DNA from 3 places in the Arminella tumorigenes genome. Region 2 is predicted to be linked to each of the others. Evidence: predicted binding sites of a transcription regulator. Region 2 holds the regulator's gene; each other region holds the start of a gene.
The links. The regulator PhoB, encoded in region 2, activates phosphate uptake and scavenging genes when phosphate is short. The targets are predictions, from matches to a motif close to TGTCATNNANCTGTCAT.
Positions count from the first base shown of each region.

Region 1: the regulator PhoB is predicted to act here: its motif matches at 2,298-2,314, upstream of pstS (phosphate ABC transporter substrate-binding protein PstS).
Region 3: the regulator PhoB is predicted to act here: its motif matches at 1,063-1,079, upstream of PR017_RS05590 (acid phosphatase).

Region 1 covers NZ_CP117255.1:976,272-985,960, forward strand. Annotated here, with positions in the region: gene PR017_RS04845 (CoA-binding protein) at 1-270, shown strand, start outside; gene PR017_RS04850 (O-acetylhomoserine aminocarboxypropyltransferase) at 389-1,672, shown strand; gene PR017_RS04855 (cupin domain-containing protein) at 1,799-2,143, shown strand; gene pstS (phosphate ABC transporter substrate-binding protein PstS) at 2,446-3,471, shown strand; gene pstC (phosphate ABC transporter permease subunit PstC) at 3,547-4,518, shown strand; gene pstA (phosphate ABC transporter permease PstA) at 4,530-5,381, shown strand; gene pstB (phosphate ABC transporter ATP-binding protein PstB) at 5,411-6,247, shown strand; gene PR017_RS04880 (hypothetical protein) at 6,409-6,735, shown strand; gene PR017_RS04885 (cytochrome P450) at 6,755-7,999, opposite strand; gene PR017_RS04890 (GGDEF domain-containing protein) at 8,057-9,310, opposite strand; gene clpP (ATP-dependent Clp endopeptidase proteolytic subunit ClpP) at 9,685-9,689, shown strand, end outside.
Region 2 covers NZ_CP117255.1:111,636-121,324, forward strand. Annotated here, with positions in the region: gene PR017_RS00575 (hypothetical protein) at 1-198, opposite strand, end outside; tRNA gene PR017_RS00580 (tRNA-Thr) at 322-397, opposite strand; gene PR017_RS00585 (NAD(P)H-dependent flavin oxidoreductase) at 507-1,463, opposite strand; gene PR017_RS00590 (hypothetical protein) at 1,754-3,094, shown strand; gene ppk2 (polyphosphate kinase 2) at 3,111-3,992, opposite strand; gene phoR (phosphate regulon sensor histidine kinase PhoR) at 4,225-5,481, shown strand; gene phoU (phosphate signaling complex protein PhoU) at 5,684-6,397, shown strand; gene phoB (phosphate regulon transcriptional regulator PhoB) at 6,430-7,113, shown strand; gene PR017_RS00615 (AraC family transcriptional regulator) at 7,156-8,052, opposite strand; gene PR017_RS00620 (DUF2000 family protein) at 8,051-8,458, shown strand; gene PR017_RS00625 (GcrA family cell cycle regulator) at 8,534-9,061, opposite strand; gene PR017_RS00630 (aspartate aminotransferase family protein) at 9,497-9,689, shown strand, end outside.
Region 3 covers NZ_CP117255.1:1,116,609-1,126,297, reverse strand. Annotated here, with positions in the region: gene rpsL (30S ribosomal protein S12) at 1-177, opposite strand, end outside; gene PR017_RS05595 (transcriptional regulator) at 684-977, shown strand; gene PR017_RS05590 (acid phosphatase) at 1,138-1,848, shown strand; gene rpoC (DNA-directed RNA polymerase subunit beta') at 2,129-6,337, opposite strand; gene rpoB (DNA-directed RNA polymerase subunit beta) at 6,527-9,689, opposite strand, start outside.

The sequences.
Region 1 (9,689 bases), 860 kb from region 2:
CTGGTCGGCAAGGAAATCCTTGGCCAGCCGGTGTTCGGCAAGCTCGCCGACATTCCCGAGCCCGTCGATATGGTCGATGTGTTTCGTGCGCCGGAATATCTGGATGCCGTCGTCGACGATGCGCTGGCGCTCCAGGCCAAGCCGCAGGTCATCTGGTCGCAGCTGGATATCCGCGACGATGCGGCCGCAGAAAAAGCCGAGGCGGCCGGCGTGAAGGTGGTCATGAACCGCTGCCCGGCAATCGAGATCCCGAGGCTTGCTGCGGCATGATCCACTCCTCCTCGAAGGTAGGATTTTCTCCGCTTTAGGTGGGATTGAGAAAAGATCGCGATGAATATGCATCGCCGTCGCGCTATGGTCGCCCGTAAGTTTTTGAGGGAGGACTATTATGGCGACCACCAATCCGGGCTTCGACACGCTGGCAATCCATGCCGGCGCACAGCCCGACCCGACGACCGGCGCCCGCGCGACGCCGATCTACCAGACAACGGCCTACGTCTTCAGTGACGCTGATGCCGCAGCTGCATTGTTTGGGCTGCAACAGTTCGGCAACATCTATACACGCATCATGAACCCGACACAGGCCGTGCTCGAGGAGCGCGTCGCGGCACTTGAAGGCGGCACGGCGGCGCTGGCGGTGGCATCCGGCCATGCGGCTCAGCTTCTGGTGTTCCACACCATCATGCAGCCGGGCAACAATTTCGTTGCGGCTACCAAGCTTTACGGCGGTTCGATCAACCAGTTCGGCCATGCCTTCAAGAATTACGGCTGGCAGGCGCGCTGGGCCGACCCGCTGGAGCCCGAGAGTTTCGAGAGCCAGATCGACGATCGCACCCGTGCCATCTTCATCGAGAGCCTTGCCAATCCCGCCGGTACGTTCATCGATATTGCAGCCATCGCCGCCGTCGCCCACCGCCACGGGCTACCACTGATCGTCGACAATACGCTGGCTAGCCCCTATCTGATCCGTCCGCTCGAACACGGCGCCGATATCGTCGTGCACTCGCTGACAAAATTCATGGGCGGCCATGGCAATTCGATGGGCGGCGTCATCGTCGATGGCGGCACCTTCGACTGGTCTGCATCCGGACATTATCCCATGCTGTCGGCGCCGCGCCCCGAATATAACGGCATGGTGCTACATGCCACCTTTGGCAACTTCGCCTTCGCGATTGCCTGCCGGGTGCTCGGCCTTCGAGATCTGGGTCCATCGATTGCGCCTTTCAACGCTTTCCTGATCCTGACGGGCATCGAGACGCTACCTCTGCGCATGCAACGCCATTGCGACAACGCGCTTGAAGTCGCCGGCTGGCTGAAGCGGCACCCAAAGGTTGCCTGGGTCAAGTACGCCGGTCTTGCCGACGATCCCAACCACGCCCTGCAGCAACGCTACTCGCCGAAGGGCGCCGGCGCCGTGTTCACCTTCGGCCTGAAGAACGGCTACGAGGCCGGAAAGACCTTCGTCGAGAGCCTGACACTGTTCTCGCATCTCGCCAATGTCGGCGACACCCGATCGCTTGTCATCCACCCTGCGTCCACCACCCACAAGCAACTGAGCGACGACCAGAAGACAGCCGCAGGTGCCGGCCCCGACGTCGTCCGGCTGTCGGTGGGCATCGAGGATGTGAAGGATATCATCGCGGATCTGGATCAGGCGTTGGCTAAGGTCTAGGAGCAGTCATCGCCATCGGAAACTGCCGTGTTGAAGAAGCAGGGCAGTTTCCTTCCTCTATTCCCCGCCCTCGATGCTCTTGTGCTAAAGGCAGAGCTGTCACCACGATCAGATGCGAGACTTTCGATGACCAACGCCATCAGCTTCGACGCCACTGCCACTGCTCCAGAAATCGGCGTGCCTGCCGCCGATCGCGTACTTTCCGGCAACCCACAGTTTCGGACATGGAGTCTCGACGAGGCCGAGGGTGGCGTTTACGCCGGCATCTGGGAGGCGACTCCGGGATCGTGGCGCGTTGTCTATGAGGAGTGGGAATACTTTTCCATTCTGTCCGGATACTCGATCGTGACAGAGGATGGCGGCGAGGCGCATCATCTTCGCGCGGGCGATCGCATGGTCTTGAAGCCCGGCTTCAGCGGAAGCTGGGAAGTGGTTGAAACGACTCGCAAGGATTATGTGGTGCGGCTTTAGGCGAGCGCCTGGCCTGCGGGCTGGTGCGTATACTAGACGATGATGGCTCTTGCACCCATGACGAGCGGCAGCCGCTGACTTAACAGCCCCGTTGGCGCTGTCTGCATTCCGTACCAGCGCCGCCGCGCACGCCCTGAAAACCGTGTCATTTGGCCATCATCAAACTGTCATCAAACTGAAACATTGCAACTATAGAGCCATCCATGTCGCCGGAAGAGGCGGCCGTGATGGATCGATGGACGGTCCGTTTGTGGCTCCCTTCCGCCCGCCATCCGATCATCACTCAAGGAAGTGAGACCCTTATGTTGAATTTGAAAATCCGCACCCTCTGCCTGAGCGCAGGCCTGGTCGTCACCATGACGGCTTCGGCCATGGCTGCCGACATCACCGGCGCTGGTTCGAGCTTCATCGCTCCGGTTCTGTCCAAGTGGGCCGAGGGTTACAAGGCTGCAACCAACAACGCCGTCAACTACCAGTCGGTTGGTTCGGGCGCCGGCATCAAGCAGCTCCTCGACAAGACCATCATCTTCGGCGCTTCGGACAAGCCGATGAGCGACGCCGATCTCGAGAAGAACGGCATTGCCCAGTTCCCGATGATCTCCGGCGGCATCGTCGTTTCCTATAACGTAGAAGGCGTAAAGCCGGGCGAACTGGTTCTCGATGGCGCCACTCTTGCCGACATCTTCCTTGGCAAGATTGCCAAGTGGGACGATGCTGCCATCAAGGCTCTCAACCCCAACGTAAAGCTGCCTTCCACGGCGATCTCCGTCGTTTACCGCGCTGACAGCTCTGGCACGACATTCAACTTCACCGACTACCTCTCAAAGGTTTCGCCGGATTGGAAGTCAAAGGTTGGCTCGAACACGGCTGTTGAATGGCCGGTCGGCTTCGGCGCCAAGGGTTCGGAAGGCGTTTCGACCACCGTTAACCAGACGGCTGGTTCGATCTCCTACGTTGAATACTCCTACGTCGTTGCCAACCACATCGGTTTCGCGAAGATGAAGAATTCTGCCGGCAAGGTTATCGAGCCTAGCCTTGAAACCTTCAAGGCTGCTGCTTCGAACGCCGATTGGGCACATGCCAAGAACTTCAACCTGATCCTTACAAATCAGCCGGGCGAAAACAGCTGGCCGATTGCAGCGTCTACCTGGGTCATGCTTTACAAGAAGCCTGCCGATCCTGCTGCCAACGCGGAAGCCCTGAAGTTCTTCAAGTGGGCCTACGAGAAGGGCCAGAAGTCGGCCACTGACATGTCCTACCTTGCTGTTCCGGAATCGGTTGCCAAGGTCGTGGAAGAGTCCTGGAAGAAAGATTTCGGCACCAAGTAATCTGTACTGACTGAAAACTGGCGGCGGACAGGGTATTGCCCTGTCCGCCTTTAATGACAGGACAAGGAGAAAGCGATGGCTGATGCGACCCAGACGGCTGGATTCCAGACCATGGAAACCTCCGCCGTCACCAGAAAATTCCGGACGCAGGATCGGATTTTCTATTTCATGACGCTCAGCTCGGCTTCTTTTGTCGTGCTTCTTCTGCTGGCGATCCTGACCGTTCTCGTCTTGGATGCTTTGCCAACCTTCCAGGCCTTCGGCTTCTCGTTCCTCTGGGGCACGAGGTGGAGCGCTCCATTGGAGATCTATGGCGCGGTGCCCGCCCTGGTCGGTACGCTGGTGAGCTCGCTTATCGCCATGCTGATTGCAGTTCCCCTGGGTATCGGTATTGCCATCTTCCTGACCGAGCTTTGCCCCGGCAGCCTGCGACGCCCGATCAGCACCGCCATCGAGCTCCTTGCCGGCGTTCCTTCGATCATCTACGGCATCGTCGGTCTTTTCATGATCGTGCCGCTGATGCAGACCTATGTTCTCCCTTTCCTTATGATGACCGTTGGCCAGGTGCCGTTGATCGGCTTGCTGTTCCAGCCGCCTGCGCCAGGCGTCGGCCTTTTGACGGCAAGCCTTGTGCTGGCCATCATGATCCTGCCGTTCATCACTGCGATTGCCCGCGACGTCTTCACCACCGTGCCGCCGATGCTGCGTGAATCCGCTTACGGCATGGGCATGAGCACCTGGGAAGTGGCACGCAATATCCTCATACCTTACACACGTCGCGGTCTGGTCGGCGGCATCATGCTCGGCCTTGGCCGCGCGCTCGGCGAAACGATGGCCGTTACCTTTGTCGTCGGCTCCGTTAGCCGCCTGCAGTCATCGATCATCTCGCCATCGACTACCATTTCCGCCCAGATCGCCAACAATTTCGGCGACGCCGACGGTCTGCAATTTTCGAGCCTGATGGCACTCGGCCTGCTCCTGTTCGTCCTTTCCTTCTGCGTGCTCGCAGTCGCGAGATGGATGATCGGCCGCGTCGACTCTTTTTGAGGAAGAAAGCCATGGAAAACGCAATTCGTCAGAGGATCATCTCTCGCCGCCAAATGACGAACCAGGTCATGATGGCCTTGTCGTTTCTCGCCGCTGTCCTCGGCATACTATTCCTGAGCGTGATCCTCGTGACCTTGGTTTATCGAGGTGTCACGGCACTCAGCCTCGACGTATTTACGATGTCGATCCCGGCTCAGGGCTCGCGCGGCGGCCTGCTGAACGCCATTTACGGTACCTTCATCGTGACCGGCCTTGCGACCCTGCTCGCTGCACCGATCGGCATTCTCGCCGGCACCTACCTGGTAGAATTCGCCAACGGCAGCAAGCTTGCCGAGGTCGCCAAGTTCATCAACGACATCCTGCTCTCGGCACCCTCGATCATCATCGGCGTCTTCGTTTACGGTGTCGTGGTCGTGCCTATGCATGGGAACTCCGCCATCGCCGGCATCCTCGCCTTGGCGCTGATCGCCCTTCCGGTCATCAACCGCACGACGCAGGACATGCTTCTGCTGGTGCCGAACTCGCTTCGCGAAGCAACGGCTGCGCTTGGCGCGCCACGCTGGAAAGCGATGACGACTGTGATATACAAGTCTGCCTGGTCGGGCATCCTGACCGGCATCCTGCTGGCCGTTGCCCGTATCAGTGGCGAGACCGCGCCGCTGCTGTTTACGGCCGGCTATAGCAAGTTCATGCAGGGGGGGCTGACCGGTCCGATCGCCACGCTGCCGGTTGCCATCAATACGCTGGCCGCTGATGCCGGTGAGGATCTGAAGCAATTGGCCTGGGCAGGCGCGCTGATCATCACTGTCGCCATTCTGGCCCTCAATATCATTGCCCGTTTTCTGAGTGGGCGCCGCCAGTGACGCAGCCGCCGAACGATAGGAACAAGACCATGAACATGAGCGACAACAACTTCCTGAGCGTTAATGCACAGTCGGGCAAGGGCGCAGTTTCCACTTCGGATATCGGCGACCTTCCAAAGCTTGATGTGAAGAACCTCGATTTCACCTATCAGAACGGGCATCGCGTTCTGAAGGGTGTGAACATGAGCATCAGCAAGAATGCCGTAACGGCGTTCATCGGTCCTTCGGGCTGCGGAAAGTCCACGCTGCTGCGCACCTTCAACCGCATGTATGATCTTTATCCGGGCCAGACGGCTTCCGGCGAGATCCTGCTGGACGGTCGAAACATCCTGAGCAAGGACGTCGACCTGAACGATCTGCGCGCCAAGGTCGGCATGGTGTTCCAGAAGCCGACGCCGTTCCCGATGTCGATCTATGAAAACGTTGCCTTCGGCATCCGCCTCTACGAGAAGATTTCCAAGGCTGAGATGGATGCGCGCGTCGAACAGGCGCTGACCGTCACCGCGCTGTGGGGCGAAGTGAAGGAAAAGCTGCACCAGAGCGGTCTCGGACTTTCCGGCGGCCAGCAGCAGCGCCTCTGCATCGCCCGCGCCATCGCCGTGAAGCCATCCGTACTGCTGCTGGACGAACCGACATCGGCACTCGACCCGATCTCGACTGCCAAGATCGAGGAACTGGTTGCGCAATTGAAGGGCGATTTCACCATCGTCATCGTCACGCACAACATGCAGCAGGCCAGCCGTATCTCCGACAAGACCGCCTTCATGTATCTCGGCGACCTGATCGAATACGGTGCCACCGACCAGATCTTCCAGGCGCCGAAGAACAAGCGTACCGAAGACTACATCACCGGCCGCTACGGCTGATATCTGCCTGTATCGTATTGCAAATGGCGCTCCGCAAGGGGCGCCATTTTTTGTTTGGATTTTGCAGCCAGTCGTCAACACTGTGCACTCGTCCTCGAAAATGCTGCAGGTTGCATTTCAGTCGCGCTGCGTTATCATCTACGCAAATCGGGATCATGGTAATGGTAGAAGACAATATCGACCTGGGGTTGATCGCCAAACTCGTTCAGAAGAACAACGATGAGATGCGCGGTCTTCGCAGAGAGGTGGCCGACATCCGGACACTATGCGTTCAAACATACGATTATCTGAACCGCAGCGATAGGCGTTACATGGAGCTACGCGACGATCTCGAGTTGATGATCAAAATGGAGGTAGGCGGTGCGATAACGCACGTCCACTCTGTCTTGGAGAACTCCCTGATGCGTATCGAGGGAAATATCGCCGATGTTTCAGTAAAAGTGGACGATCTCTCGGGCAGGATCTTCGCGGCCGAGAATAAACATTAGCGGGTAGCTAAAATCCCGCTCACCAGCGCAAATCCAGCCGCTCCAGTCCATGGAAATGATAGACGTCCTTGACCACAGGCGTCTTTGCCAGCCGCAATCCCGGCAGCCGCTCGAATAGGATCGGCAGCGCGATATTGAGCTCGAGGCGGGCGAGCGGTGCGCCGATGCAGAAATGGATACCGGCGCCGAAGGAGAGGTTGGGCGCTTCGCGGCGGTCGGGCTTGAATGTCAGCGGGTCGGAGAACTTTTTCGGGTCGAGGTTGGCGGCAGCAAGGATCATCGCCACCTTGTCGCCGCGCTGGAAGGTGACGCCATCGATGTCGGCAGTCTCCAGTGCCCACCGCTGGAAGATGTGCACCGGCGCGCAGAGCCTGAGCGTTTCCTCGACCGTGCGCTCGGTCGTGGCTTCGTTGGCAAACAGCGTCTTCGGGGACAGGCCGCTTTCGAGGATGACGCGAACCGAATTGCCTATCTGGTGGACGGTTGCCTCGTGGCCGGCGTTGAGCAACACGATCGTCGTCGACACCAGTTCCTCGTCGGTGAGATACTGGCCCTTGTGTTCCGTGGTGATCATGTGGCTCAGCAGGTCGTCGCGGGGTTCGGCGCGCCGCTCCCGGATCACCGATCTGACATAGTCGGCAAATTCCTTTGCGGCCGTGTCTGCGGCATCCTCGTCGGCACGCGTCCTGCCGAACATGTACATTCGCACATAGGCATGCGACCACTTCAGCAGTTGCGGCCCCATCTCGTCGGGAATGCCGATCATCCGGGCGATCATCGTTACCGGGATGATGTCGGCAAAAGCCGTGAGCAACTCCACTTCGCCATTCCCGGCAAAATTGTCGATCAGCCGGTTTGCCAGTTCTGCAATTTCCGGCTTCATCTTCTCGACGTGGCGTGACACGAAGGCCCGATTGATCAGCGTGCGCAGTCGCGTGTGCTCCGGCGGCTCTATCTCCAGCAGCGAATGCAGCTCGGCGGCATCGAAGTTGCGTAGATGGGGCAGCGGTTCGGCGAGGCCAATCTCGGCCCGGCTGGCGACGTGCAGGATCTGGCGGCCGAAGCGACGGTCCCGCAAAAGACCGTTCACGTGGTCGTAGCCGGTGACCGTCCAGAGCTTCTGCTCCTGCCAGTAGAACGTGGGACACTGCTCGTGCAGCGCCGCGTAGACGGCATTCGGGTTGGTGTAGAATGCAGGATCTTTGCCATCGAGAGAAACGTGGCGGGTGGCAGGATCGATACGGAGCATGGGAGGGATCTTCATGATACTGGCATTAGCCCAAACCGGCCCGCACGGGAAGCGCGTCGGAGCCCCTTTATCCTAGCTTCGCGCCAGCGTGCCGATCCGCTGCAGTGCCTGGATCTGGTCGTCGACAGTCGGCACCAGCTCGCCGGCTTCCTGTTCGCTCGACACACTATTTGCGGTTTCGGTAGCAGCCTCGCTGAATACCACCGTGCAATTGCGGCCCGCTCGCTTGGCGGCATAAAGCGCCCGGTCGGCAGCCCCGGTGAGCTTGTCCCAGTCTGCAGCCTCGGCAGTGGCAAGTGCCACGCCGACGCTGACGCTGGCACTGACGGCAGCACCCTCGATCTGCAATGGCGTACGGCAAAATTCGCTGCGGATCGTTTCCGCCACTGCTTCGGCTTCCGTCTGATCTGTCACGGTGATGAAAGCCATGAATTCCTCGCCGCCCATGCGACCGAGGGCACCCCCGCGTGGAAGGCACTTTCGCGTGATGGTGACGAATTCGCAAAGCACCTGGTCGCCTGTCTGGTGGCCATAGCGGTCGTTGATGCTCTTGAAGTGATCGAGATCGAACAATAGGGCGGCAATCAGACGAGAGGGAGACGTCGTCTCCCGTCTGAGAAGCCCAAAGAATTCCAGCAACCCGCGTCGGTTGAAGGCCGTGGTCAGCGAATCGTTCAGCGACAATGCGCGCCAGCGTCGCTGCGACCGCTGGACCAGAACATGGCCGGTCAGCACGACACCGATCGTGATCAGCAATGCATTCACGAGTACCGTGACGGTGCGGTAGGTGAGGGCCGCCTCTGGCGAGGGCCGGAAGACGACTGCAGAGAGGGCGATGACGAAGCACAGGGAGGCAAGTGTCATGAGGACGAAAGCCAGCGGCATGCGGGCTGCCTCGGGGCGGCTGGTCACCGGACGGACAGCTGCGGCAAGAAGGGTCGCGCTGGCAGCACTTGCCAGCAGGAAAAGAACAACGCGGTTGGCGAGATCGTCATGCACCCAGGGAAGACTGATGCCGATCAGCCAGATGGCCGGCGGCAGCAGCGCAGTCCACTCCGGCCGGCGCTTGTCGAACAGGCTGAAGCCGGCGATCCAGGCGCTCTGGCCGAGAAAGGTGAGTAGGTTGCCGAGATCGATTGTGAGAATATTGGGCATCAGGCCCTGGAGGCTGATCAGAGCATAGCCGACGGCGCGCGAGGCGAAGCCTATGGACCAGAGCAGGTAGAAGGACGATCTGCGGTCGCTGCGCCAGGCGAAGAACAAGACGACGGCAAGCGTCGTCGCTTCCGAACACCAGATCGTCAATCCCGTCGTGATATTGAACACAGGCTGCGCAACTCCATCTCGCGCAGCACCATGTCGTAAGAAACTGGCCAGCCGGTTAACGCGGACCGCAAATTACGCCCAGCGGCGGTGCAATCGCGGTACGGTTGCGTCAATACGGAGGGCCGGGATCCAACATTCATCGTTTCTTCACTCTGCCACGTCGAAAAGCTGTGGGCGCCCTCTGGCGTAACGCCGCATTAATAGCCATCTGTGACAAAGAGCCGTAACTGCAGCGTGAACTTCATTCGCATCCGCTTCTTGACGTTATCCTCTGGCGCGTCTTGAAGTACAGGGCGGTGACACTCTATGTAGGGGTGACGATTTTATTCGATTCCCGGTATTTCGCCGCCGGGCAAGTTTGACAGAGGACGCACATGAG
Region 2 (9,689 bases):
GCTCCCGGAGAACACGAGGACTTCCGGCCGGTGAACGGAGCGGCCTCCCTCGCTGTCCGAAAACGCCGAGATGACGGCGTGGCACTCCGGGTTGGGACACTGTCGAAGTCCGGCGTAATATTTGATGGCCTCCGGCTGCGAACCGCTGTTTTCGCCATAGGACCATTGAAGATCGGGAACCCGGGAAAATCCGAGCATCACATTCCGATGGCCGCATGCAGGGCAGCATATGTCCGCAAGCCAGCTCCCGACCGGGGCTTGGACGCCTTCAACGAAATGCATGGATGAACGATCTTTGTATAGTTCTGAACACAGGAAAAATGGTGCCGCTTAGAGGACTCGAACCTCTGACCCCATCATTACGAATGATGTGCTCTACCACCTGAGCTAAAGCGGCAATCGCGGCGTCAGGGACGGCCTTCGATGTGCATGGGGCTGATACAGTCTCTCGAACGAGATTTCAAGCGCTCTGTTGGCTGATCGCCAAAAAACCGTCTTAGGCTTTGTCACCGGAGCAGTCGTACGCGCGCCTGCCGGTATTCCCGCTCCAGACGGTCGACGAGATCCCGCACGGGAACGATGGCATCGATTGCGCCGATGCCCTGTCCCGAACCCCAGATGTCCTTCCAGGCCTTGGCGCCCGAGCCTGCCTGTTCGAAGTCCATTGTCGCGGCATCCCCGGGCAGGTTGTCGGGATCAAGTCCTGCGGCGAGGATCGAGGCTTTTAGATAGTTGCCGCTGACCCCGGTAAAGTAGCTGGAGGTGACGATGTCGGCGGCCTTGCCATCGACGATTGCCTGCTTGTAGGCGCTGCTCGCTTGGGCCTCCTCGGTCGCGATGAAAGGCGAGCCGATATAGGCCATGTCGGCGCCCATCGCCTCGGCCGCCAGAATGCCGCCGCCTGTCGAGATGGCGCCGGCGAGAAGCAGCGGGCCGTTAAACCATTGCCGGATTTCCTGGACGAGCGCAAAGGGCGACAGCGACCCCGCGTGGCCGCCGGCACCCGCTGCCACCGCGATCAGGCCATCCGCACCCTTGGCGATCGCCGAGCGGGCGTGGCGCAGGGTCGTGACATCGTGCAGCACGATGCCGCCATAGGAGTGGACGGCCGCATTGACCTCCGGCACCGCCCCCAGCGATGAGATGACGATGGGTGTCTTGTATTTCACGCAGAGCGAGAGGTCGTGCTCCAGCCGCCGGTTGGACTTGTGGACGATCTGGTTGACGGCGTAGGGCGCGGCTGGCTGGTCGGGATGGGCAGCGTCGTGTGCAGCCAGCGTCTCGGTGATTTCTGCCAGCCATTCGTCCAGAAGACTTTCCGGGCGGGCATTGAGGGCCGGAAAGCTGCCGACGACGCCTGCCTTGCACTGCGCGAGTGTCATCGTCGGATGGGAAATGATGAAAAGCGGCGATGCCACGACCGGCAGGCGCAGGCCGCGCGTCAGGATCGGTGGAAGCGCCATTGGCAAGCTCCTGTGCTTTTCGGCGCCGATAGCTGCGCCACGTTTTGCTATCAGGTTCGGATCGGCGGGAAAAGTCGGTTTCCGATCATGCCGGCGATGGTGCTTGCACCCTTGATGGTGGCGGAAGCGCCGCTATCTTTGGACAAAAGCCGTGGTAACCTGTCTTATCCCCGGTCTAATGGCATCTGCATGGTACCGACCCTTGCGTATCGCCGGACAGAGCATTACCGATTCCTGCCAGTCAATTGTCAGGATTGCATGGCGTCGCCAGTCAGAGTGAAGGACCGGATGTGAGCGGATTAGAAACGGCCATCAGAAGCGCCTTGGAGCGATCCGAGCGCGACAACCCCGAGGTCCGGGCTCGCGTCTACCAGTCGGCCCGCCAGGCGCTGGAAGCCGGCCTGCGCAAGCAGGACATCACCGACGTCGAAACCGTTGCCGCCCAGCGCCAGCGTCTGGAACTAACGATCCGCGCGATCGAGGGCGAGGAGCGCGCGAGGCTTCGCGAGGCTGCCGTTGTCCAGCCGGCTGGCGAGCCCGCACCGTCGGCCCCACCCGCCGAGCCAGTGCCGCAGCCTGCAAGGCCGGTGGTGCAGCCGGCTTCACGGCCTGCCGCCGCCCAGGCCATTCCCACATCTACGGCCGCTCCCAGGCTCGCCCCGATTTCACCCGCAGCGCCACCGCTCGGCGCCGCAGTGCGGCCCGAGGCGACACAGCAGCCGGGACGCATGGAGCCCGGAATGGAGTTGCGCGGCGAGACGCGCGATGCCGATACGTCGTCTTCCGGCTATACCGACGAAGGTGACCTTGGCGGCATCCATGCAGGTCCCGGTGATCACCTTGCAGCCGAACCGGGCGCCTACGAGGAGCCGTCGATGGCGGCGCCGTCGCGCAGCATGGATTTCAAGCCGGAGCGGGCGGCCAGCCGTCGAAAGCCGCGCAAGTTCTTTTCCCGCCTGCTGGTGTTTTGCATCGTCGTCGCCTTTCTCGGCATTGGTGCCTGGTGGGTAAAAACCTCGGGCGTGCTGCTGACAGCAGCGCAGCGTGACACCAGCGTCCGCAACCAGCCGGCACAGATCACTCCCGAAGGCGAAGACGCCAACGACAACAACGCCGATCTCGACTCCGGCAGCAATGCCGGGTTGGCGACGATCGATCCGCAGGACCGGTTCTCGGCCGACTGGATACAGATCTTCGGGCCGACCGATGCCGCAAAGGCTGTCAGCGGCACACAGGCGAAGATCGAAAACGCCTCGGAAAATGAAGGTCCGACAGTCCGTCTGACCTCGCAATCGCCTGACACCACCGGCAATGTCGCGATCCCCGTTCCAGCGGCTACCCTGCAGAAGCTCTCAGGCAAGCCGGTAACGGTTGCCATGACGCTGCAGGCGATCTCGGATGCCCCGACGCAGATCACGGTCGAATGCAGTTTCGGTACCTATGGCGGTTGCGGCCGTCACCGGTTCGATGTGACGCGCCAGAAGTCCGATGCGCTGTTCCAGCTGCGTTTCAACAAACCCCTGCCGGCTGATGCTTCCGGCAACCTCGTGTTCAATACGGATGTCGACGGCAAGTCGACCGGCGTCAATATCTACGCCATTCGCGTGCTGCCCGGAAACGAGGCGCCCTGAGGCGCCCCGTTCCCAATCATTTGAGGAAGCCTGGTCCCGAGCCCAGGATCTTCCTGTCGATCTCGCCGATGGCGCCTTTATCCTTCCCGGGATAGTCCAGCGTCGAAAGTATGTGCCGGATCAGGTTGAGGCGGGCGCGCCGCTTGTCGTTGGCGTGGAGAACGGTCCATGGCGAATAGTCCGTGTGGGTTTCCTTCAGCATCCGGTCGCGCTTCTCGCTGTAGTCGTCCCACTTGCCGAGGGCGGCGATATCCATGGATGACAGCTTCCAGACCTTGCGCGGATCGTGGCGCCGGTCGTGAAAGCGTTTCAGCTGCATTTCCCGGCCGATGTCGAGGTAGAACTTGAAGAACATGATGCCCTCATGCTCGACGATTTTCTCCATCTGCGGCGCCTGGTGAAGGAACTGCTCGTATTGTTCCGGCGTGCAAAACCCCATCACCGGCTCGACGCCGGCGCGGTTGTACCAGGAGCGGTCGAAAAGGACGAATTCGCCTGATGTCGGGAATTGGTCGACGTAGCGCTGGAAATACCATTGTCCGGCTTCGCGGTCGTTCGGCTTGCTGAGCGCCACGACCCGCGCAAGGCGTGGGTTCATGTGGGCGGACGTCGCAAAGATCGCACCGCCCTTGCCGGCAGCATCCCGGCCTTCGAAAATGGCCATGATCCGCTTGCCCGTCGCCTGCAACCAGAACTGTACCTTCACGAGTTCGATCTGAAGCGCTTTCAGATCGTCCATGTATTCGCTGCTTTTCAGCTTTTTCTTATAAGGAAAGTGGCCGGACGACAGCGCCTTGTCTGCGACCCAGTCGGGCAGAACGGGGTCGTCGACGTCGAAGATACGCCGTTTGCCGTGCAGCTCCAGCTCGACCACGCGGCTTTCGACTTCGTCTCCCATAGATCCTCCTCGGGCCCTTGGCCTGTATTTGCCTTCTGGGCTCAGTTCGTAAAAATTATAAACCGGCTCAGAAGACACATATTTACCGTGTCATTTCAAGCCTTCCGCCGACTACGGTCGTCGCGGAAGCACAACGGTTGCGGGACTGTGGATAGTGCTGAAAACTTCTGTCATGAATTTGCTATATCAGTCCGAGTCTTAGACGTGTGGACGTAGAATCGGACCGGCGGCGTTGGAAGAGAATACATCAATTTTAAATCGGCTCGGGCAGCGCTTGAAGCAGGAAAGAGCGATCCTGATTCTGGCCGTGCTGGTTGCCTTGCTGGCCATGGCGGAGGGTACCGACGTGGTCGCCATCCTCGCCGTGCTGCTGGTCGTGGTTGCCGTTGCCCTGTTGCGCGCACCCCTGGTGGCGCGCAGAGCGCAGCCGGCGAAAGTCGAGCCGGCGCCGGTGGATCTGGCGGCAGTCCTGAGGCCGATGACGGCAGGCCTCGCTGGTCTCGACATGCCCGTGCTGGTGCTGGATCGCGAGGCGTCGGTGTTCTATCAGAATCCTGCCGCAGAGCGGGCGCTCGACCTGTTCCCGATTGGCGCCCACCTGTCGGCAAAGCTGCGCTCGCCCGGCATTCTCGACATGGTGCGGGAAACGATTGCCACCGGCGTGCCCAACCAGATCGAGCATTCCGAGCGCCTGCCGTCGGAGCGTGTCTTCATCGTGCGGATTGCGCCTATCGAGCTGGCGCTTGCCGATCTCGGCAACCAGACTTTCTTCCTGCTGTCGTTCCGCGATGTCTCGGAGTTGCGTCATATCGACCGCATGCGGTCGGATTTCGTCGCCAACGCCAGCCATGAGTTGCGCACCCCCCTGGCCTCGCTGCGCGGCTTCATCGAGACCATCCAGGGGCCAGCGCGCAACGATCCCAAGGCGCAGGAGCGCTTTCTCGCGATCATGTTCGATCAGGCGACCCGCATGAGCCGGCTGGTCGATGATCTGCTGTCGCTGTCGCGGCTCGAGTTGAAGTCGCATCTGGCACCGGACCAGAAGGTCGATCTCGTGCCGCTGCTTGGCCATGTGCGCGATGCGCTTGTTCCGCTGGCGATGGATCTCGATGTCACCATCAATCTGCATATGCCATCAGGCAAGGCCGAAGTGACTGGTGACCGCGACGAACTGGTGCAGGTTTTCGAAAACCTGATCGAGAATGCCTGCAAGTATGGGCAGGAGGGCAAGCGCGTCGACGTGACATTGCGCAACAAGCCCGGCGAGCCGGTGGAGGTCACCGTGTCCGATAGCGGCGGCGGCATTCCGGCCGAACACGTGCCGCGCCTGACCGAGCGGTTTTATCGCGTCAGCGTCGAAAACAGTCGGTCCAAGAAGGGCACTGGCCTCGGGCTCGCCATCGTCAAGCACATCCTGACCCGTCACCGAGCCCGGCTGATCGTCAAATCCGAAGTCGGCCGCGGCACGGATTTCACCGTGCGCTTCTGAATAACCTGGTGGCGCTTTATTGGGCGCCGCGAAAACTGAATTAATTCAATGATTTCGATTGTCATAATTGTTTCATTGGCCTGACATAAAAGGGCGAGCATTAGGCCGATATCAAAAAGGGCCTCGAAAAGGCGAAACGCGTTGCCGTCGCCGCGCCGAGCAGACCTACGTTCCGTGACGCCTTTCAATTTGAGGATAGAAAATGGTTTCGACACACATTCATTCCGCCTACGACGAAGATTTGAAATTCCTGACGCGGCGCATCTCCGAGATGGGTGGCCTTGCCGAGCAGATGGTCGGTGAATCCGTCCGCGCTCTGGTCAATGGCGATGTCGGACTGGCCCAGAAGGTCATCTCTGACGATACGATCCTCGATCATGCCGAGCGCGAAGTCGGCGACAAGGCGATCCTGACAATCGCACGCCGCCAGCCGATGGCTGCCGACCTGCGCGAGATCATGGGCTCGATCCGGATTGCCGCCGATCTGGAACGCGTCGGAGATCTTGGCAAGAACACTGCCAAGCGTGTTATCGCTGTGCAGGGCACCGGCGTACCGCGCAGCTTGGCGCGCGGCATCGAGCATTTGTCAGAACTGGCGCTCGTCCAGTTGAAGGAAGTCCTCGACGTCTATACGACCCGCTCGCCCGACAAGGCTGTCTCCATCCGCGAGCGCGACGAGGAAATCGACGCGATGTACACCTCGCTGTTCCGCGAGATGCTGACCTACATGATGGAAGATCCGCGCAACATCACCACCTGCACGCATCTGCTGTTCTGCGCCAAGAACATCGAGCGCATCGGCGACCACGCCACCAACATCGCCGAGACGATTTTCTACATGGCGACCGGTGCATTGCCCGAGGGCGACCGCCCGAAGGACGATACTGCCAACACCGTCGGCGCCATGACGGAATAGGCCCGAAGGGTTTTTGAAGGAGAGCGGGCCCCATGGTTCCGAGAGTTGCCGTCGTAGAAGATGAAGAAGCGCTGAGCGTGTTGCTGCGCTATAACCTTGAAGCAGAAGGTTTCGAAGTCGATACGATCCTCAGAGGCGATGAAGCCGAGATGCGCTTGCAGGAGCGCATTCCGGATCTCCTGATCCTCGACTGGATGCTGCCGGGTGTTTCCGGCATCGAACTGTGCCGCCGCCTGCGCATGAAGCCGGAGACCGAGCGTCTGCCGATCATCATGCTGACGGCGCGTGGCGAAGAGAGCGAACGCGTCCGGGGCCTTTCCACGGGCGCAGACGACTATGTCGTCAAGCCGTTCTCTACGCCAGAACTGATGGCCCGCGTCCGCGCCATGCTGCGCCGCGCCCGCCCTGAAGTGCTCTCCAGCGTCCTTCGTTGCGGCGATATCGAACTCGACCGCGAGACGCACCGGGTTCATCGCAAGAGCCGCGAGGTTCGTCTCGGCCCGACAGAATTCCGCCTGCTGGAATTCCTGATGGCATCGCCAAGCCGTGTGTTTTCCCGCTCGCAACTGCTCGACGGCGTCTGGGGCCATGACATCTACGTCGACGAACGCACCGTCGACGTGCATGTCGGCCGGCTGCGCAAGGCTCTGAACTTTTCCAACATGCAGGACGTCATCCGCACAGTACGCGGCGCAGGCTACTCCATGGAAGTCTGAAGCTGTGCAGGTGACTAAAGTCCGCCGTTTCGCGGGTTGAAGCTATAAGGGTTGGCAATCGTGCATTGCCAGCCATCTGCCCGGGGTCATGCCGAAGGCCGCCCGGAAATGGCGGGTAAAATGTGCCTGATCGGCAAACCCCGCTTCTGCAGCTGCTCCGGCAAGGCTATAGCCGGCACCTAGCAGCCGCTTGGCTCGGTCAAGGCGGCGCATCACGAGATAGCGGTGCGGACTGGTGCCGAACGCACGCCGGAACTGCCGCGCCAGCTCGTATCGGTCCAAGCCGCTGATCGCCTCCAACGTTTCGGAACTGACACCCTCTTCGCAATGCTCGGTCAAAAAATCACGCGCCAGCATGACAGCTGGGCGATCGATTCTCGTGGGTGCTTTCCTCGGGTCGTCGGCCTGTCGGAAGAGTCCTGCCGTCAGCCGCGCAACCGCGTCGTCCATTGCCAGATCGTTCGGCGCATGGTCGAGATCCGACAGGATGTCCGCCAGCGCTGACAATAGGCCAGCGTCAGTCACGACGGGATCGCGGACGAAGGGCAGCGCCCGATTGCCCGCCTCGAGGAGGTCGACCAGCGCGGGCGGCAAATAGAGCATCCGGTAGATCAGTCCGTCGTCGGTGCCGGCCGCGCCATCGTGGACTTCATCGGGATGCAGCACGATCACGTTGCCGGGACGGCTGAAGCGCTCCGCGCCGCGATAGCGGAACGTCTGGACACCTCGAAGAGTGAGGCCCAGCGCATATGTGTCGTGTCTGTGCGGTGAAAAGCCTCTGCCATGAAAGCGCGCTTCCATGCGCTCGACGCCATGGCTGGAAGCAGCGATGCTCAGTCCGTCGCGAAAACCGCTCTTGCACGAACGTTCAAGACCGAGGGCATCGGCAGGCGCTATTCGATCGTCTCTTTCGATGCCTTCCATGGAGTTCTTGGACATGTTCGATACCAAAATCGCGATTGTCATCCGCCATGACCTTGCCACCTGGCAGAAGCTCAACGTCACTGCCTTTCTGGTGAGCGGGATCATTGCCCAGTCGCCGGAAATCATCGGCGAAGCATACCGGGATGCTCTGGGCCATGTCTACAATCCTATGAGCGTTCAGCCGATGGTCGTGCTTGTGGCGGATCAGGACGTATTGAGGACCATCCACAAGCGCGCGCTGGAGCGCCAGGCGAAAGTGTCTGCCTACATCGAAGAGATGTTCGCGACAGGTCACGATAAAGCCAACCGTGCCGTATTCCTCGAGTTCAGTCCCGACACCGCCAAGCTGGTCGGCATCGCGGTGCGGGGCGAAAAGAAGATCGTGGACAAGATCGTCAAAGGTGCGAGTTTGCATCCCTGACACGTTTCTGGGCCATAAAAACCTGAAACGCAAAACGGGCCTCGCGGCCCGTTCTTTGTTGTCGTCTTACCCGGCTTAGCGGGCGGCGCGGCGGCGCTCGTGAACTGGCTGATACGCCAACTTCTGGTGGTATGTGCAGTAAGGCGACTGGTCCGGCGATTCATGGCCGCAGAAGTGGAAGTCGTCCTTCAGCGGGTCGCCTACCGGCCACTTGCAGGTGCGTTCCGTCAGGTCCGTCAGGCCAATGCGGCGGGCAACCGGCGCGATGGCATTCGAGGATGGGCGAAATTGCACGGGCGCCGTAGCGTCGAGCTCGGCATCTTCCTTGACCGTGGCTACGCCTTCGGCACGGACCGTCGTGCGCGGAGCGGCAGGGCGGGCGCCAAAGGTTGTTGGCCGGGCCGGAGCGACGCTACGCTTGGTAGAGCGCGCCGTGGACGATGTGCCACCGGCCTTGGCTCGGCCTGGCAGGCAAAGTCGATGGACCTTGCCGATGACAGCGTTGCGGCTGACGCCGCCGAGCTGCGCCGCGATCTGGCTAGCGCTCAATCCTTCGGCCCATAATTTCGTGAGCCTTTCGACGCGCTCGTCCGTCCAATTCATGCTTGTCTCCGACTGCGTTCATGATGGCGGAATCCTTCGCCATTGCCTCGAATGCTATCGAGGCACAAAACGCTCTTAAATTGTGGTGACTAGGTCCGCCGCATTGCAGTCTAGTAATCAAGATTTAACCTAGTGTGAGGCTGACTCCGTGACAAGAGTCGCGGGAATCGAGGGGAATCGATTTCCAAGTTTTCCCCAACTTGCTGCCTACTGTGGTATTTCTGCAATAGCTTTAGCGCCTTCTCCAGACCCTCACGATATGGCTTTTGCCGCAAGGTTAAAATCAACTATTCGTTGACTAATCCACTGTTTGTTGACATGGTTCCGCGGAACGACAATAGTGCCCAGGCCGCCGCAAGGCGGCATTTTTCATTGCCGACGGCGGCGTTGCAGGACAACGGCCGTCACGTCCTGATCGATCGAAGGAATTGCGCCATGGCCGAAGCCGCGCCACTCTACGACACCTATATGCGCGCGCCACTGCGGTTCGAGCGAGGCGAGGGCGTATGGCTGATCACGGAAACGGGCGAGCGCTATCTGGATTTCGGCGCGGGCGTCGCCGTATCGTCGCTCGGTCATGGACACCCGCACCTCGTCGAAGCGCTGAAGACGCAGGCTGAAAAAGTCT
Region 3 (9,689 bases), 1.0 Mb from region 2:
ATTGGTCAGGCGGATCTTGGCAACCTTACGCAGAGCCGAGTTAGGCTTCTTCGGGGTCGTCGTGTAAACGCGTGTGCAAACGCCACGCTTCTGCGGGTTTTCCTGAAGTGCAGGAACCTTATTGCGCTTTACCTGTGCCTGGCGAGGCTTGCGGATCAGCTGGTTTACGGTAGGCATTCAACCATCCCTTAAAATCTTGTCTCAACACCCTTGCGGGCATAACATTCGCCGTTTCCGGCAGCACCACACGTATCGGTAATGCACAAAACGTGGCCCGACCCGCTTTCACGGATGGACCACATCAAAGCAGAGGACGCCAGTTTATGGCGTCATGCGTGCGGAAAACCTGTATTCAACGTGCGTTTAGAACCTTGTTTGAGGTGATCTCCAGAGCGTGTCGCTCCGAACAGCCATGCCTCACATCTGTTCTGATGGGGCGGGTACTACTGGCTTCAAGGCCTTTCGTCAAGGCCGGACACAAAATTATCTTGGCGCTTCGCTCACCAAACCCCTGGAAAGCAGCGCTTTAGAGGCCAATTATAGGGGAAATGCGGTGCCGGTGACAAGATAGACTTTGGCATGGCATTGAAAGCCTATAAGGAATCGACCACCGGCCGTACACGCCAGGGCTACAGCAACCCTAGATTCGCAAGATCGAATCGACTCGCCTGAGGAACTCCCCGATGATCACCAATCCGGACAACGACAACAACTATGACGGCCCAATGGTTTTCATCATCATCGGCAAGGGCTACGAGACCGATGGCGGCGAAGGTGTCGAACTGCATGTCATGCTGAGGGCCGCAGACGACGACACCGCCGTACGCGAGGCGCTCAACGCCCTCTCCGAGGAAGGCTTCATCGAAGCCGATCTTGACCAGATCGGCATGCTCACGGAAGTCCCCACCGAGGAGCCCCACGCATCAGCCTACAACGGCGCGCTTGAAGGCGAAGTGGCGATCATCCGGTTCCGGTGAATGCAACGGAGCCTGATGCGCTGAAGGGCTTGGTTTACGGGGCTCTGCGTATGCTAGTGGCCGATCTAGCTTGCCCATCATCCTTCCTAACAAAACTGTCACACAGCTAAAACACTCCCTTGATACCTGCGCAGCGTGTCACTGCATCAGGGGAGCCACCATGCAACACTTTGCCAAGATCTGCGCCATCAGCCTCGCTTTCACCGTCGGTATCGCCCTGCCCTCGTTTGCCGAGGATGCCAAGGCCAAGCCGTTTACCGATGCCAAGGAGGTCAATCTCCTTGTGCTGTTGCCACCACCACCCGCCAATGACTCTGCGCAGATGAAGGCCGAGCTCGGCGAGATCCTGACCCTTCAGGTTACCCGCACACCGGAGCAGTCGGCTCGCGCCGTTGCCGACGCCGAGGAAAATGTCTGGCGCTTTGCTGATGTCATCGACAGCCCGAAGTTCACCATGGAAAACCTGCCGAAGTTCACGGCCTTCTTCGATCGCATCGTCGAAACCGAAGGCGCTGTCACCGATCCGGCCAAGAAGGTCTGGAACCGCCCTCGCCCGCATCTCTATAGCGATCTCGTGCACCCGGTCGTGCCGCTGTCGAAGTCCGGCTCCTATCCCTCCGGCCATACGACGGTCGGAACCCTGATGGGGATCGTGCTTTCCAACATGCTGCCGGAAAAGAAAGCCGCGCTGATGGCGCGTGCCTGGGAATATGGCCATAACCGCATGGTTGGCGGTATCCATTACGCCACCGATATCGAAGCCGGCCGCATCTCCGGCACGGTCATCGCATCGACGATCATGACCCATGACGACTACAAGACGGAATTCGAAGCGGCCAAGGCCGAGTTGCGTACCGCGGTGGGCATGTGAGATAGCCGAAGTTTATGTGATGGGGCCGCCGGCAAACCGGCGGCCCTTTCTTTTATCGTCAGCACCGTCCGTCATCCTCGGGCTTGTCCCGAGGATAGAATCTACCGGCGATTTCTAGTGATTGCAGATCCTCGGGACACTCCCGAGGATGACGGCGGAGTTGGCCTGATACCGCTACGCTACCAATCTCTGCCGCGTCATCTAGCGAACACGAAAAACGCAAAACACCGCCCGGAAGGCTCCGGGCGGTGTTTTTGTGTCTTGACCCTGGGGCCGCCGATTACTCGGCGGCTGGGGCCTTTTCGTTGAGGTTCTGCAGCATCGGCGTGGCGACGGCCGATCCGGAGCCCTTGCGGCGCTCTTCGAGGATCAGTTCGTCGCGCGCCGTGGCGATGCGGCGGATCTGCGTCATGGTACCACCGGTACCGGCCGGGATAAGGCGGCCGACGATGACGTTTTCCTTCAGGCCCTGCAGGCCATCGGTCTTGCCGGCGATTGCAGCTTCCGTCAGCACCTTCGTCGTTTCCTGGAAGGACGCGGCGGAGATGAAGGACGGCGTCTGCAGCGACGCCTTGGTGATGCCGAGCAGAACCGGATCGCCGTAGGCAGGCTTCTTGCCTTCCTCGATCAAGCGGTCGTTGTTGTCTTCCAGCTCGATACGGTCGACGTTATCGCCGACGATATAGTGGCTGTCGCCCGCATCGGTGATTTCCACCTTCTGCAGCATCTGACGAACAATCACTTCGATGTGCTTGTCGTTGATGACAACGCCCTGCAGACGATAGACTTCCTGGATTTCGTTGACCAGGTACGAAGCGAGTGCCTCGACGCCCTTGATCGCCAGGATGTCGTGCGGTGCCGGGTTACCGTCGAGGATGTAATCACCCTTTTCGATGTAGTCGCCGTCCTGAAGATGGAAGGGCTTGCCCTTCGGGATCAGGTATTCGACTGGCTCGACGCCGTCTTCCGCAGGCTCGATGATGACGCGACGCTTGTTCTTGTAGTCGCGGCCGAGACGGATCGTGCCATCGATTTCGGCGATGACAGCGTGGTCCTTCGGACGACGGGCTTCGAACAATTCGGCGACGCGCGGCAGACCGCCGGTAATGTCCTTGGTCTTGGCGCTTTCCAGCGGCGAGCGGGCAAGAACGTCACCCTGGGATACCTTCTGGCCTGGCTCGACCGAGAGAATAGCCTCGACCGAGAGGAAGAAGCGGGCATCGGTACCGCGGGGCAGCTTTGCAACATTGCCGCTGGCGTCCTTGATGACGATCGCCGGCTTGAGGTCCGAACCGCGTGGGGTCGAACGCCAGTCGATGACCTGACGCTTTGTGATGCCTGTCGCTTCGTCGGTGGCTTCCAGAACAGACAGACCGTCGACGACGTCTTCGAACTGAACCGTACCGGCCAGTTCCGTCATGATCGGACGTGTGTAGGGGTCCCACTCTGCGAGGCGCTGTCCACGACGAACCTTGTCACCATCATCCACATAGATCTTGGAACCGTAGGCGACGCGCTGCGAGGAGCGCTCGACACCGCGTTCGTCGAGGATCTGGATCGTCATGTTGCGGCCCATGGCGACGAGAACGCCGTCAGAGTTGCGCAACATGTTACGGTTCTTCAGCTGCGCCGTACCTTCGTAGGACGCTTCGAGGAACGACTGGTCGACCACGGTTGCCGTGCCGCCCAAGTGGAAGGTACGCATGGTCAGCTGGGTGCCTGGTTCACCGATTGACTGCGCGGCGATGACGCCGACAGCTTCACCGATGTTGACCGGCGTACCACGGGCCAGATCTCGGCCGTAGCAGACGCCACAAACGCCCGTCTGGATTTCGCAGGTCAGCGCAGAACGAATACGGATCGACTGGATGCCGGCCTTTTCGATCTCGATGACATCTGGCTCGAGGATCATCTTGCCAGCATCGACGATGCGCTCGCCCGTAACCGGGTGATCGATATCGTCCAGCGCCGTGCGGCCGAGGATACGGACACCGATGGAGGCAACGACCTGACCGGCATCGACGATGGCGGTCATGGTGAGGCCCGACTCTGTACCGCAATCGACGTGCGTTACGATGCAATCCTGCGCAACGTCGACGAGACGGCGCGTCAGGTAACCGGAGTTGGCTGTCTTCAGGGCGGTGTCTGCAAGACCCTTGCGGGCGCCGTGGGTCGAGTTGAAGTACTCGTTAACGGTCAGGCCTTCCTTGAAGTTCGAGATGATCGGCGTCTCGATGATTTCGCCCGAAGGCTTGGCCATCAGGCCGCGCATGCCGCCCAGCTGGCGCATCTGGTTCGGAGAACCGCGGGCACCGGAGTGGGACATCATGTAAATCGCGTTCATCGGCTTCTGGCGACCGGTGGCCTCGTCGAACTCGACGGCCTTGATCCGGGCCATCATGTCTTCAGCGACCTTTTCAGTAGCCTTGCCCCATGCGTCGACGACCTTGTTGTACTTTTCGCCTTGGGTAATCAGGCCGTCATTGTACTGCTGTTCGTATTCCTTCACCAGGCTTTCGGTGTCACCGACGATCTTGGCCTTGGTTTCCGGAATGACCATGTCGTCCTTGCCGAACGAGATGCCGGCGCGGCAGGCGTGAGCGAAGCCGAGCTGCATGATACGGTCGCAGAAAATGACCGTGTCCTTCTGGCCGCAGTGACGGTAGACCGTGTCGATCATCTTGGAGATGTTCTTCTTGGTCATTTCCTGGTTGCAGGTTTCGTAAGGAACCTTGAATGCCTTCGGCAGAAGTTCGCCGATGAGCATGCGGCCAGGCGTCGTTTCATAGATCTTCGAATAAGGCTTGCCCTCTTCGTCAATCGACTTGAAGCGGCCACGCACCTTGGAGTGCAGCGTGACGACCTTGTTTTCAAGGGCGTGATGCAGCTCGCCAAGATCCGAGAAGGCCATGCCTTCGCCCGGCTCGTTCTGGTTCATGATCGACAGATAGTAGAGGCCGAGAACCATGTCCTGCGACGGCACGATGATCGGTGCGCCGTTTGCAGGGTGCAGGATGTTGTTGGTCGACATCATCAGGACGCGTGCTTCAAGCTGGGCTTCCAGCGAGAGCGGCACGTGAACAGCCATCTGGTCGCCGTCGAAGTCGGCGTTGAAGGCCGTGCAGACGAGCGGGTGCAACTGGATGGCCTTGCCTTCGACCAGCATGGGCTCGAATGCCTGGATGCCGAGACGGTGAAGCGTCGGCGCACGGTTCAGGAGAACCGGGTGCTCGCGGATGACCTCGTCGAGGATATCCCAGACTTCCGGCTTTTCCTTCTCGACCAGCTTCTTCGCCTGCTTGACGGTCGAGGAGTAACCCTTGGCGTCGAGACGGGCGTAGATGAACGGCTTGAACAGTTCGAGCGCCATCTTCTTCGGCAGGCCGCACTGGTGCAGCTTCAGTTCAGGACCCGTCACGATAACCGAACGGCCCGAATAGTCTACGCGCTTGCCGAGCAGGTTCTGGCGGAAGCGGCCCTGCTTGCCCTTGAGCATGTCGGAGAGCGACTTCAGAGGACGCTTGTTAGCACCCGTGATGACGCGACCGCGGCGGCCGTTGTCGAACAGCGCATCTACGGATTCCTGCAGCATGCGCTTTTCGTTGCGGATGATGATGCCGGGCGCACGAAGCTCGATCAGGCGCTTCAGGCGGTTGTTGCGGTTGATAACGCGGCGATAGAGATCGTTCAGGTCGGAGGTCGCAAAGCGGCCGCCGTCCAGTGGCACCAGCGGACGCAGGTCCGGCGGGATCACGGGAACGATCTTCATGATCATCCATTCCGGGCGATTGCCAGATTCCATGAAGTTCTCAACGATCTTGAGACGCTTCATCAGCTTCTTCTGCTTCAGGTCCGACGTGGTGTCGGCGAGATCCTGGCGCAGATCGCCAGCGATCTTTTCGAGATCCATGGAGGCCAGCAATTCGAAGATGGCTTCGGCGCCGATCATCGCTGTGAACTGGTCTTCGCCGTATTCGTCAACGGCAAGCATGTACTCTTCTTCCGAGAGCATGTGATGCTCCTTCAGAGCAGTCAGGCCTGGCTCAGTGACGATGTAGTTTTCGAAGTACAGGACGCGTTCAACGTCTTTCAACGTCATGTCGAGCAACGTCGAGATGCGCGATGGCAGCGACTTCAGGAACCAGATGTGGGCAACGGGTGCCGCCAGTTCGATATGGCCCATGCGCTCGCGACGAACGCGTGACAGCGTCACTTCGACGCCGCACTTTTCGCAGATGATGCCCTTGTACTTCATGCGCTTGTACTTGCCGCACAAGCATTCGTAGTCCTTGATCGGTCCGAAGATCCGCGCGCAGAACAGACCATCGCGCTCAGGCTTGAACGTACGATAGTTGATGGTTTCTGGCTTCTTGATCTCACCGTACGACCAGGAGAGGATCTTCTCCGGCGATGCGATGGAAATTCGAATTGAATCGAAGTTCTGTGCAGGCACCTGCGGATTGAAAAGATTCATGACCTCTTGGTTCATGCCTGTCTCCTTCTTGGGCGAAACGCCCCCAAATGCGATCAGTACCGGCAAATTCCCGGGAACCGGACTGACGCCTTAAAACGACAATAACCGCAGATTGCGGCGGAATCGTCCCTGCCAGGCCAAACAATAACGTGATGGCGGAGGGACGATGCGCGCTGCCTCAGGCAGCGCGCACCTTATCGATTGTTACTCGGCCGCGTCCGGCAATTGCACTGGCTGCAGATCCTCGAGCTTGGAATTCTCCAGCTCGACGCTCAGACCCAGCGAACGCATTTCCTTGACGAGAACGTTGAAGCTTTCCGGAATACCAGCCTCGAAGGTGTCGTCGCCACGGACGATCGCTTCGTAGACCTTGGTACGGCCGGCGACGTCGTCCGACTTCACCGTCAGCATTTCCTGCAGCGTGTAGGCTGCACCGTATGCTTCCAGTGCCCAGACTTCCATTTCCCCGAAGCGCTGACCGCCGAACTGCGCCTTGCCACCCAGCGGCTGCTGGGTCACGAGCGAGTAAGGACCGATCGAGCGGGCATGGATCTTGTCGTCGACCAAGTGGTTGAGCTTCAACATGTAGATGTAGCCGACTGTCACCTGACGGTCGAACTGTTCACCTGTACGTCCGTCGTAGAGCGTCGACTGGCCGCTTTCCTTGAGACCGGCAAGACGAAGCATGTCGTTGACGTCGGCTTCATGGGCACCGTCGAACACAGGCGTTGCAATCGATACGCCGCGCTTCCACTGATCGGCCAGGCGAACGACGGACTCGTCGTCGTAATCCCTGACTTCGTCGCCCTTCGGACCAGAGCCGACGACGTCGTCGATCGTCTTGCGCAGCGGAGCGATATCGCCACCTGCCTTGTAGGCTTCCAAGAGATCGCCGATCTGGCGACCCATGCCGGCGCAGGCCCAACCCAGATGGGTCTCAAGGATCTGGCCAACGTTCATGCGCGACGGAACGCCGAGCGGGTTAAGCACGATGTCGACATGCGTGCCGTCTTCGAGGAACGGCATGTCCTCGACCGGCAGGATGCGCGAAACCACGCCCTTGTTACCGTGACGGCCAGCCATCTTGTCGCCTGGCTGGATCTTGCGCTTCACAGCGACGAAGACCTTGACCATCTTCATGACGCCCGGAGGCATTTCGTCGCCGCGCTGGACCTTTTCGACCTTGTCCATGAAGCGCTGTTCAAGGCGCGACTTGGATTCATCGTACTGGCCACGGAGCGCTTCGACTTCGCCCTGGATCCGTTCGTCCTCGACTGCAAACATCCACCACTGCGAGCGGGGATATTCGGAGACGACGGCGTTGGAGAGCTCGACGCCCTTTTTGAAGCCCTTCGGACCGGCAACAGAAACCTGACCGCGCAGGTTTTCGATCAGGCGGCCGTAGACGTTACGGTCGAGGATCGCCTGTTCGTCGTCGCGGTCCTTGGCAAGACGTTCGATTTCTTCCCGCTCGATCGCCATCGCACGTTCGTCCTTTTCAACGCCGTGGCGATTGAAAACGCGAACTTCGACGACGGTACCGTAGGTGCCCGGAGGCATCCGCATGGAAGTGTCGCGAACGTCGGAGGCCTTCTCACCGAAGATGGCGCGCAGAAGCTTTTCTTCCGGCGTCATCGGGCTTTCGCCCTTCGGTGTAATTTTGCCGACCAGGATGTCGCCCGGCGTCACTTCGGCGCCGATGTAGACGATGCCGGCTTCGTCGAGGTTCTTCAGCGCTTCTTCCGAGACGTTCGGAATGTCGCGGGTGATTTCTTCCGGACCAAGCTTTGTGTCGCGCGCCATCACTTCGAATTCTTCGATGTGAATGGAGGTGAACACGTCGTCAGCAACGATACGCTCGGAGAGCAGGATCGAGTCTTCGTAGTTGTAGCCGTTCCATGGCATGAACGCGACGAGCACGTTCCGGCCGAGCGCGAGATCGCCGAGATCCGTCGAAGGACCGTCCGCCAGGATATCGCCGCGGTTGACGACGTCACCGACGGTGACCAGCGGACGCTGGTTGACGCAGGTGTTCTGGTTGGAACGCTGGAACTTCATCAGGCGGTAGATATCGACGCCGGACTTGGAGGCATCGAGACCTTCGGTAGCGCGGATAACGATACGCGTCGCGTCGACCTGGTCGACCACGCCGCCACGACGGGCGCCGATGGCAGCGCCTGAGTCACGGGCAACGATCGGCTCCATACCGGTGCCGACGAACGGAGCTTCGGCACGCAGCAAAGGCACGGCCTGACGCTGCATGTTCGAGCCCATCAGAGCGCGGTTGGCGTCGTCGTTTTCCAGGAACGGGATCAGCGCGGCAGCGACCGAAACCAGCTGCTTCGGCGAGACGTCCATCAGGTTGATATTGTCGCGCGGAGCAAGCATGACTTCGCCGGCATGACGGCAAACCACAAACTCTTCGGCAAACGAGCCGTCGGCGTTCATTTCGGCGTTGGCCTGGGCAACGTAGTACTTGGCCTCTTCCATTGCGGAGAGGTAGAGCACTTCGAACGTGACCTTGCCGTCGATGATCTTACGGTAAGGGCTCTCGATGAAGCCATACTTGTTGACGCGGGCAAACGTGGCCAGCGAGTTGATCAGGCCGATGTTCGGACCTTCCGGAGTCTCGATCGGGCAAATACGACCGTAGTGGGTCGGATGCACGTCGCGGACTTCGAAGCCGGCGCGTTCGCGGGTCAGACCACCTGGGCCGAGAGCCGAAAGACGGCGCTTGTGGGTGATTTCCGAGAGCGGATTGACCTGGTCCATGAACTGCGACAGCTGCGAGGAGCCGAAGAATTCGCGGACGGCGGCAGCGGCTGGCTTGGCGTTGATCAGGTCCTGCGGCATGACGGTGTCGATCTCGATCGACGACATGCGTTCCTTGATGGCGCGCTCCATGCGAAGCAGGCCGAGGCGGTACTGGTTTTCCATCAATTCGCCGACAGAACGCACACGACGGTTGCCGAGGTTGTCGATGTCGTCGATTTCGCCCTTGCCGTCGCGCAGTTCGACCAGCATCTTGACCACGGCCAGGATGTCTTCCTTGCGCAGCGTGCGTACCGTGTCCTCGACTTCGAGGTCAAGGCGCATGTTCATCTTGACGCGGCCGACAGCCGACAGGTCGTAACGCTCGCTGTCGAAGAACAGCGAGTTGAACATGGCTTCGGCCGAATCCATTGTCGGCGGCTCGCCGGGGCGCATGACGCGGTAGATATCGAACAGCGCATCCTGACGGTTCTCGTTCTTGTCGACCGAGAGCGTGTTGCGGATGTAGGCGCCGATGTTGATGTGGTCGATGCCGAGAACCGGGATCTCGTTGAAACCGGCCTTCAGGATGATCGGCAGCGTCTTTTCATCGAGT